One region of the Arthrobacter sp. W4I7 genome, then DNA from elsewhere that is predicted to be linked to it. Evidence: predicted binding sites of a transcription regulator. Region 1 holds the regulator's gene; each other region holds the start of a gene.
What was found. Region 1 encodes HrcA, which represses chaperone genes, less so after heat shock. Its sites were predicted from a motif close to TTNGCACTCGNNNNNNNCGAGTGCNAA; they were not measured.

Region 1 (3,271 bases):
GGGTTGGGACCCTTGTCAGCTCAGGGAACGGTGAGGAAGTCGATCACTTCCTCCACCCTGCCCAGGAGCGACGCCTCCAGGTCCGCGTAGGTGCGCACGGCGCCCAGCAGTTTCTGCCAGCCCAGCCCGATATCTTCCTTGGTGGCGTGCGGCCAGCCGAACGCCTTGAGGATGCCGGTCTTCCAGTCCTGCCCGCGGGGCACATCGGGCCACTTCGCGATGCCCAGGACGGCCGGCCGGATCGCCTGCCAGACGTCAACGTAAGGGTGGCCCACTATCAGGACATTTCCCGCCGCGCCCGGGGAGGCCATCACGGCGTCGGCAATGCGCGACTCCTTCGAATCGGGCACCAGATGGTCCACGAGGACTCCGAGGCGCCGCCCCGGACCGGGCCTGAAAACGGCCACGGCCGCCGCCAGGTCATCAATGCCGTGCAGGGGTTCGACGACGATGCCCTCCACCCGGAGGTCGTCACCCCATACCTTCTCCACCAGTTCGGCGTCGTGCTTTCCCTCCACCCAGATGCGGCTCGCCTTGGCCACCTGTGCCCGTTGCCCGGCCACCCGGACCGAACCCGAGGCGGTCCTGCCGGCGGCCGGACCACTGCCCTGGGCCTGCTTCGGAACGGGCGGCATCAGCCGGATCGCCTGGCCTTCCAGGAGGAAACCGAAGCCCAGCCGGAAGGACCGGGACTTGCCCCTGCGGTCCTCCAACGCCACCACATGCATGCCGCCCGATTTTTCCACCCGGGTCACTGCGCCAACCCAGCCGGACTGGACCTCCTCCAGCACCATTCCTCGCTCTACCGGCACTTCAGGCAGTTGCGTCCGTGCGGGCGCGCTCAGGTCCTGGGCTCCCCAGTTCTGGTATTGCATGGATTAACTCCGCTTCGTGCTGGATGCTGGCCCGGAATTTCGCCCGGAGCGGTACCAATGCTAACAACGGGGCGAGTCATAATAGACTGTTAGCACTTAGGCATGCCGAGTGCTAACCCCTGCGAGCCACGGTGCGGGCGGAACGGCTGCCCTGAACCCTGGATGGAGGTGGAGAGTGAGCGAGCCGCGCAAGCTGGAAGTACTGCGGGCCATCGTGGAGGACTACGTCCACTCCCGCGAGCCTGTCGGGTCCAAAGCCCTGGTGGAACGGCACCATCTTGGTGTCTCCAGCGCCACCATTCGCAACGACATGGCCGCACTGGAGGACGAAGGGCTGATCACTGCTCCCCACACCAGCGCGGGCCGCATCCCCACAGACAAGGGCTACCGGCTCTTCGTGGACCAGATTTCCGCGGTGAAGCCGCTGTCCCAGGCCGAACGGCGGGCCATCCAGTCCCTGCTGGAAGGCGCTGACGATCTCGACGACGTCCTGGACCGCACGGTCCGGCTGCTGTCCCAGCTGACAAACCAGGTGGCAGTCGTCCAATATCCGCATCTCAACCGCGCCGTGGTCCGGCACATCGAATTTGTCCTCCTTGCACCACGGAAGGTGCTGGTGGTGCTGATCGCCAACAGCGGCAAGGTGGAGCAGCGGGTCATCGACGTCGGGCAGGACCTGGGCGACGACGCCATCGCCACGCTGCGCGCCCGTTTCCTGGGCTCCCTCGCCGGAACGGCACTGAGCCAGCTGGCGCAGTCGCTGCCCGCAGTGGTGTCCGGCGTTGCTCCCGCACAGCGGCAGGCGGCCCAGGCGCTGGCCCATGGATTGGAAGCCCTGGCCCACAGCAGCCGGGAGGACCGGATGGTCATGGCAGGGACGGCAAACCTTGCCCGTTCCAACGTGGATTTTCCGCTCAGCATCGGCCCTGTCCTGGAGGCGCTGGAGGAACAGGTGGTGATGCTGCGGCTCCTGAGCGAGATGGCACAGGACCACCGGGGGGTGGCCGTCAGCATCGGCCGCGAGAACCCCTACGACGGACTGGCGGAGGCCTCGGTAGTCGCCACGGGGTATGGGCCCGACAGTGTCGCGAAAATCGGCGTGCTGGGCCCCACCAGGATGGACTATCCCACCACCATGGCAGCGGTCAGGGCCGTGGCCCGGTACCTGTCACGGATTTTGGGACCCTGACCCGCACCGTTCAGCGCCCAGGCACGAACAGTAGTGCCCGCAGCACAACTGCAGGCAGAACAACAAGGAAGAGATACGAACTTTGAGCAGCCACTACGAAGTCCTTGGAGTCTCACCGGACGCTACCGGAGAAGAGATTAAGAAGGCCTACCGCAAGCTGGCCCGCACCCTCCACCCGGACGTAAATCCCGGGGAGGACGTTGCGGACCGGTTCAAGGCCGTGACCCACGCCTACGAAGTGCTCTCTGATCCCCAGAAGCGCCGGGTGTATGACACCACCGGCAACGAGAACGGCACGGACAACGGCTTCGGCGGCGGGGCTTACGCCGGCCAGGGCTTCGCGTTCCAGGACATTTTCGACACGTTCTTCGGGGCCGGTGGTTCCTCCGGCCCTGCATCGCGTGTCCGGCGCGGCCAGGACGCACTCATCAGCGTCCGGATCGAGCTCCGCGACGCCGTGTTCGGCGTCAACAAGAAGCTTGAAGTGGATACCGCAGTGGTCTGCCCCACCTGCGACGGCTCATGCTGCCGGCCTGGCACACACCCGGAGCGCTGCGATATCTGCGGCGGCAGCGGGCAGGTCCAGCGCGCGGTCCGGTCCATCCTGGGCCAGGTCATGACGGCCGCCCCGTGCGGCACCTGCGAAGGCTTCGGAACCGTCATCAAGGACCCCTGCAACGAGTGCAACGGGCAGGGCCGCATCCGCAGCCGGCGTTCGCTGACCATCAAGGTTCCCGCCGGCGTCGCGACCGGTACGCGCATCCAGCTCACAGGCCAGGGCGAAGCCGGTCCTGCCGGCGGCCCCGCAGGTGACCTGTACGTTGAAATCCGCGTCAACAACGATGCCACCTATGTCAGGGAAGGCGACGACCTGCACGCCACCCTGAACATCCCCATGACGGCAGCTGCCCTGGGAACCGATGTCACGCTGGAAACCTTCGACGGTTCACAGGAGATCGACGTGAAGGCAGGAACCCAGTCAGGCGAGATCATCACCTTGCGGGGGCTGGGTGTGACCCACCTGCGCGGTTACGGCCGTGGCGACCTGAAGGTCCACCTGCAGGTGGAGACTCCGGCGAAGCTGGACGGGGCGCAGGAGGACCTCCTCCGCCAGCTCGCCAAGCTTCGTGGCGAACAGATCACGGAGGGCAAGCTCGCCGCCAGCGGCGGTATGTTCGCCAAGCTCCGGGACCGGTTCGGTAACCTG
Region 2 (3,271 bases), 720 kb from region 1:
TGAGGGTGGCGATGTCCTGCAGCATGGCCTTGCGGCGGTCGCCGAAGCCCGGAGCCTTGACGGCAACGACGTTCAGGGTGCCGCGGATGCGGTTGACGATCAGCGTGGACAGGGCCTCGCCGTCAATGTCTTCAGCAATGATGAACAGCGGCTTGCCGGCCTGGAGGGCCTTCTCCAGCAGCGGCAGGAATTCCTGCAGCGAGGAGATCTTGCCCTGGTTGATCAGGATGAGGGCGTCTTCGAGGATGGCTTCCTGGCGGTCCGCATCCGTGATGAAGTACGGCGAAAGGTAGCCCTTGTCGAACTGCATGCCCTCGGTGAGGACCAGTTCGGTCTGGGTGGTGGAGGATTCCTCGATGGTGATCACACCATCTTTGCCGACCTTGCCGAAGGCTTCAGCCAGGAGCTCGCCAATCTCGTCGCTCTGGGCGGAGATGGCTGCAACGCTGGCCACCTGGGTGCCTTCGACGGGACGGGCGTTCTCCAGCAGGCGGGCGGCGACGGCTTCCACGGAAACCTCGATGCCGCGCTTGATCTGGCCGGGAGCGGCGCCTGCCGCTACGTTGCGCAGGCCTTCCTTGACCAGGGCCTGTGCCAGGACCGTTGCGGTGGTGGTGCCGTCGCCGGCAACATCGTTGGTCTTGGTGGCAACTTCCTTGGCCAGCTGAGCGCCAAGGTTCTCGTAGGGGTCGTCCAGTTCCACTTCGCGGGCAATGGTGACGCCGTCGTTCGTGATGGTGGGCGCGCCCCACTTCTTGTCCAGGACGACGTTGCGGCCGCGCGGGCCCAGCGTCACCTTGACGGTGTTGGCGAGCTTATCGATGCCGGCTTCAAGAGACCGGCGGGCAGCGTCGTTAAACGCAAGCTGCTTTGCCATGGTTCAGTCCTTTCAAGACAGAACCCCGCGCAGCTGACCAGCAGAAGGCATGACCAGCGGCACGGGGATCCGAAGAGTTACTTTACGACGATCGCCAGGACGTCGCGGGCGGACAGCACGAGGTATTCGGTGCCGCTGTGCTTGACTTCGGTTCCGCCGTACTTGGAGTAGATAACAACGTCGCCTTCAGCAACGTCGAGCGGGACGCGGTTGCCGTTGTCGTCAAAGCGGCCGGGGCCTACTGCAACAACTTCGCCTTCCTGGGGCTTCTCCTGCGCGGAGTCCGGGATGACCAGGCCGGAAGCCGTGGTCTGCTCGGCTTCGAGCGGGCGGACAACAATACGATCCTCAAGAGGCTTAATAGAGACCGACACTCGGACCTCTCCTTTTCGTCAGCAAATTCGTGGACTGGAAAGCTTCCCGCCGTGGCTGGCAAACCGTCGTCGCGGTGCCGGCAGCAGCCTGGCTGGCAGCTCTTCATGTATTAGCACCCTCCTAGGGAGAGTGCTAATGAAGACTCTATGTAAGGGTTAGCACTCGGTCAAGGCGAGTGCCAGCGTTTCGTCATCTGCGAACCCTCCATGTGTACATTTGACCGGTGCGAGCCGCTGCTTATCTGATCCTTGCCACCCTCTTCTGGGCCGGAAACTTCGTCGTCGGCCATGCCGCCATGGAAACCATGCAGCCGCTGCAGCTGACTTATTGGCGGTGGACCCTGGCAGCGGCGCCGCTGCTGGTACTCGCCCACATGGTGGAGCGGCCGGACTGGCGGAGCGTGCTGCGCCGGTGGCCGGTCCTGCTGCTCCTGAGTTCCCTGGGCATGAGCGCCTACACGTTGCTGCTGTACAGCGCGCTGGGCCACACCTCAGCCCTGAACGCCTCGCTGGTGACGGCTGCCAACCCTGCGCTGATTGTGGTGCTGGCCGTGGTCCTGCTGCGCGACAGGCCGCGTCCACTGGGCTGGGCGGGGATCGGGCTGGGCCTGGCCGGCGTCCTGCTGGTGCTCACCGGCGGCGACATCCACCGGCTGCTGACCTTCTCCATCAACAGGGGCGAACTGCTGATCCTCGCGGCGATCACCGTGTGGGGCCTGTACACCATCCTCGGGCGCAGGGTTGATATACCCCCGATCACGTCCACTGCAGTACAGGTGGCGCTGGCCGCCGTCGTCCTCAGCCCGCTGGCCCTCATCACCGGCGCCGGCCTGCCCCGGACAGCACCGGAGGGCTGGTCCCTTGCCTACATTGCCCTGTTTCCGTCGCTGGGTTCCTACCTGCTCTGGAACCTTGCCCTGAAACGCACCACGGCGGCCAATGCGGGCAACTACCTGAACCTCATTGCCGTGTTCACCGCGATCATCACTGTTGCCCTGGGCCAGCCCATCACCCTTCCGCAAGTTCTGGGCGGCGTCCTGGTCATTTCGGGAGTCCTGCTGACGAGCGCCGGCGGCCCTCAGCGTCCGAGGTCTTCGAAGTCGACGTCCTCGCCGCCGTCGCCCTCGTCCGGCGCGGAATTCCGCCCGCGGTAAAGGACCGCGCCTGCCGCTGCAGTGGCCAGCAGGGCGGCCACCAGCACGGCAATGCTTCCGGCGCGGGCGCCGTCGTAAAGTCCGCGGATGTCCTGCGCTTCCTGCGTATCGCCCGAGATGTCGTTGCCGCCCACGGAGTAGACGGTGGCGTTGAAGGTATCCAGGAAGAAGATCACCACCAGGAGCGCGATACACACCACCGCCACCAGGGCACCGGCAATCAATGCCGTCCGGGCGAATCCGGCGGGGCCCATGTCCTTGGCTGGTTCTTCGGACTGCCGGGGGCCTGCGCTTTCTTCCATGGATTCAACACTATCCGCATCCCGCCGGGACCTCCTCCACTAGGCTGGAACGCATGCCTCACGCTTCCCAGGACCAGATCGCGCCGCTGCTCACTCCCGAAGGCTGGGATCTGCTGGCGTCCCTGGGCCCGTATCGGGAGGACGCTTCCTTCGAGCTCAACTCGGCGCTGCGCAAGGCCGGCCACTCCCCCGAACTGGTTTCCGCCGTCCTGACCCAGTCCAGGCTCCGCACCAAGGCCGAAGCTAAGTTCGGCGAGTTCGCCCGCAGCATGCTGTTTACCCAGGCGGGACTGGAACAGGCGACCCGGTTCACTGTTGCCGCGCGCCACGCGCAGCGGTTCGCCGAAGCAGGAATCCGCCACGTGGCGGACCTGGGGTGCGGCCTCGCGGCCGACTCGCTGGCGCTGGCGTCGCTGGACATCAACGTCACCGCTGTGGAGATGGATGAGACGACGGCGGCCTGCGCCACGGTAAACCTGATTCCGTTCTCCAATGCCACGGTGGTCCACGCGGACGCCACTTCCGTTCCGCTGGACGGGATCGACGGCGTCTGGCTGGATCCTG
Region 3 (3,271 bases), 700 kb from region 1:
GGCGACGACGGAGCCGCCCGTTTTGGCGTGCACATCAATCATGGTGCTGAGCAGTTCGTCGCGGGCGTCAATCAGGTCGTCCCCCAAAAGGACCGCGAAGGCTTCGTTGCCGACGTGCTGCCTGGCCCGGAGGACCGCGTGGCCCAGGCCGTTCGGGTCACCCTGGCGGACGTAGTGGATGTCGCCGAGGTTGCTGGCGGCCTGGACGGACGCCAGCTTTTCCGCGTCCCCTTTGCCTTCGAGGGTGGACTCCAGCGACGGAACGCGGTCAAAGTGGTCTTCCAGGGCCCGCTTGTTCCGCCCGGTGATCATCAGGACGTCGTTGAGGCCCACATGCACGGCTTCCTCAACCACGTACTGGATGGCAGGCTTGTCCACGACCGGAAGCATTTCCTTGGGCATGGCCTTGGTGGCAGGCAGGAACCTGGTGCCGAGTCCGGCTGCGGGTATAACTGCTTTGCGAACTCTGGGGTTACTGGTAGTCACCCGACTAATCTAACGTCAGCGTCAAGCAATCAGTAATTATTGAAGGGCTGCCGGACCCCCGGCAGCAGCGAAGCCGCCGCATGGGCGAGTGATGGAGGAAAGACGTGCTGGAGGATGCCAAGGCTGTCAAGAACAGGATCCGCACGGCACACCGCCAACGGCGGGCAACGATGACTCCCCGGCAGCTTGAGGCGGCAGGCGCTGCCCTTGCGCGCCACGGCTCAGCCTGGGCCGGCTCCCTGACCGGCGGAGCACCGGCCACGGTCTGCGTCTATTTCGGCGTAGGAGTGGAACCTCCGACGCTTCCGCTGATCAGCACGCTCCATCACAACGGCCACAGGGTCCTGCTTCCTGTCTGCGAGCCGGGGCGGGAACTGGCCTGGGTCTTCTGGGACCCTGACGCGGGCTTGGAGCAGAGCCGGTTCGCTCCCATCCTCGAGCCCAGGGGTGAGCGGCACGGGCCGGACGTGGCAGCCACGGCTGCCGCCCTGTTTATCCCCGCGACAGCAGTTGACGTGACAGGCAACAGGATCGGGCAAGGCGGGGGTTATTACGACAAGTTCCTGGGCCATCTGGCCACAGCCGGGAAGAATATCCCGCTGGCTGCCGTTATCTACGACGAGGAGTTGCTCCCCGCGGGGCAGATTCCCGAGGAGGAATTCGACCGTCCCGTTCCGGCCATCCTGGCACCGTCAGGATTCCGGTCCTTGGCCGGCGGCTAAGTCCAACTCCACTGGTCCTGCGGGGGATGGTAGAATTAGCACTCAGGCCCTGCGACTGCTAACGGACGGACCCTCCGGCCGGGCAGCACGGGACCTCTCGTTTTGCCCAAGAGGAGGAGCACAAGTGCCAACGTATGCGTACGCCTGCAAAGATTGCGGCCATGCCTTCGACATCGTCCAGTCGTTTTCGGACAGCTCTTTGACCTCGTGCCCCGAGTGCCAGGGGACACTGCGCAAGAAATTCAACAGCGTGGGCGTTGTCTTCAAGGGATCCGGCTTCTACCGCACCGATTCCCGGGACGCCAAGGGAAGCACCGTCTCGGCCGCCCCGGCCGCATCCTCAACGCCGGCTCCGGCTGCGGCACCCGCCGCTTCCGCGCCTGCTGCGGCTGCCAGCTAAGGGCCTCCCAGCAGCACCGTACGACGCCGGCCGGCCCGTTTGTCCACATAGGGCGCCTTACGCCTGGTACCGGCATTGCGGCCGGCCTTAGCGTTGGCGCATGCCTGCAAACCTCCCCAGCTCCGGCAGTGGTGCTTCCCGCTACCCGCGCGGCGCCCGCAGTCCCCGCGGCTCCCGCCGCCGGCCCGGAACTGCCCGTGTTGCCAGATGGCTGGGCCGGAACCGCCGGCTGGCCGCGGCCCTGCTGCTGTGCCTGGCGGCCGCGATCAGCGTCCACCAGCTCACCCCTGCACCCGTTGAGACCGTAACCGCAGTTGCTGCCGCCAGGGACCTCCCGGCCGGCGCGGCGCTGGCGCCGTCTGACCTTGCCAGTGTGCAGGTCCCGCCGGGCATGATGGCTGCGGGTTTCCTGGACCAGGCAGGTCACGTGGCCGGCAAGCAGCTGGCGGCTCCGCTGCGCAAGGGCCAGCTTCTCACGGACGCCCAGCTGCTCGGTCCGGGACTGCTGGCAGGCACACCTCCGGGTTCAGCCGCAGTGCCTCTTCGAATGGCGGACCCGTCATCCATCCAGCTAGTCTCGCCCGGGCAGCTTGTCAATGTGGTGCTTACAGACGCCAACGGCTTCGACCAGCAGTCGCCATCAGAAGTCCTGGCAACAGCTGTACCGGTACTTTGGACCTCCGGCAAGGGCGGCTCGAGCGGGCAGTGGCTCGCAACCGCCGAAACGGATGGACTCATCGTGGTAGCGGCAAGCGCCGGGCAGGCGGCACGACTGGCCGGCGCCTCAACTCAGGGGAAGCTCTTCTTTGTCCTGGTCGGACCCTAGGGGGTACGTGCGGCCATTGCGAGCGGACGCCGGGGTGCGCGTGCTCTCAGCCCCAGTGCGGCGGCTTCTGTTCCTTCAACCAGGCATCGTGGTCCTCATCCGTATCGCCCCAGCGCCGAGGGTCATCTTCGGCAGCCTTGGTGGGCAGAATGCCGGCGGCGCCGGCCTGGCCCTGGTCCTTGACCAGGCTCCGTCCCGGGTCATCGCCCTGGTCCTGGCCTTGGTCACCGCCCTGATCCTGGCCTTGGTCCTGGCCTTCCTCCGGTGCAGGCCCGGCCGGGACGGGCGCTTCCTGCCCTGAGTCGTTGTTCTTGTCTTCGGTGGCCACGCGGACCGCCTCCTTGCTGTCCTGATGCTTTACCTGCAGATGGCCCCGGTCCCCGCCGGCCACGTACTGGTCCGGGCTCATACTGCGCCGGGACCTCTGCTCTCCGGCATCAATGCCGTTAAGCGCCTGGTCAACGTCGTCGTCCAGGAACCCGGCGGACGTGTCCGCCCGGCCCGGAAGAACAACGCGCTCAAGGCCCAGGTATCCGGCAATGCGGTCGGCGCAGGCCGACGGATCAGTGAACACTTCAATGGTCCACAGCGGCATGTACCGCCAGCCCAGCCGCTCCAGCAGCTGCGGGCGAAGCCGGCTCCGTTCACGCACGCTCGTGGTCCGGTACTGTTCGGTACCGTCCGACTCGATGGCCACCGGCCACGGCAGGTCTGCGTCCTCCTGGCCCATGGTGCCGAGCGGATCGGCAGCGGCCACCACGTCGATGGCACCGTCGTACTGGTGCCATACCCGCGCGCCGCGTGCCCGCAGCCTGTCCCCGAGGTCAGCCACCAAAG

Region 2: groES (co-chaperone GroES) is a predicted target of HrcA. The motif match lies at 1,408-1,434, and genes of this name have one in related genera.
Region 3: QF047_RS05790 (FmdB family zinc ribbon protein) is a predicted target of HrcA. The motif match lies at 1,244-1,270, and genes of this name have one in related genera.

Annotation. Positions count from the first base shown of each region.
Region 1 covers NZ_JAUSXU010000001.1:1,947,012-1,950,282, forward strand. The annotation lists gene QF047_RS08970 (DUF3097 domain-containing protein) at 21-875, opposite strand; gene hrcA (heat-inducible transcriptional repressor HrcA) at 1,051-2,064, shown strand; gene dnaJ (molecular chaperone DnaJ) at 2,147-3,271, shown strand, end outside.
Region 2 covers NZ_JAUSXU010000001.1:1,223,486-1,226,756, reverse strand. The annotation lists gene groL (chaperonin GroEL) at 1-877, opposite strand, end outside; gene groES (co-chaperone GroES) at 955-1,251, opposite strand; gene QF047_RS05670 (DMT family transporter) at 1,476-2,405, shown strand; gene QF047_RS05665 (hypothetical protein) at 2,330-2,707, opposite strand; gene QF047_RS05660 (class I SAM-dependent methyltransferase) at 2,761-3,271, shown strand, end outside.
Region 3 covers NZ_JAUSXU010000001.1:1,251,617-1,254,887, reverse strand. The annotation lists gene galU (UTP--glucose-1-phosphate uridylyltransferase GalU) at 1-486, opposite strand, end outside; gene QF047_RS05795 (5-formyltetrahydrofolate cyclo-ligase) at 591-1,208, shown strand; gene QF047_RS05790 (FmdB family zinc ribbon protein) at 1,333-1,608, shown strand; gene QF047_RS05785 (RcpC/CpaB family pilus assembly protein) at 1,709-2,434, shown strand; gene QF047_RS05780 (DUF4011 domain-containing protein) at 2,481-3,271, opposite strand, start outside.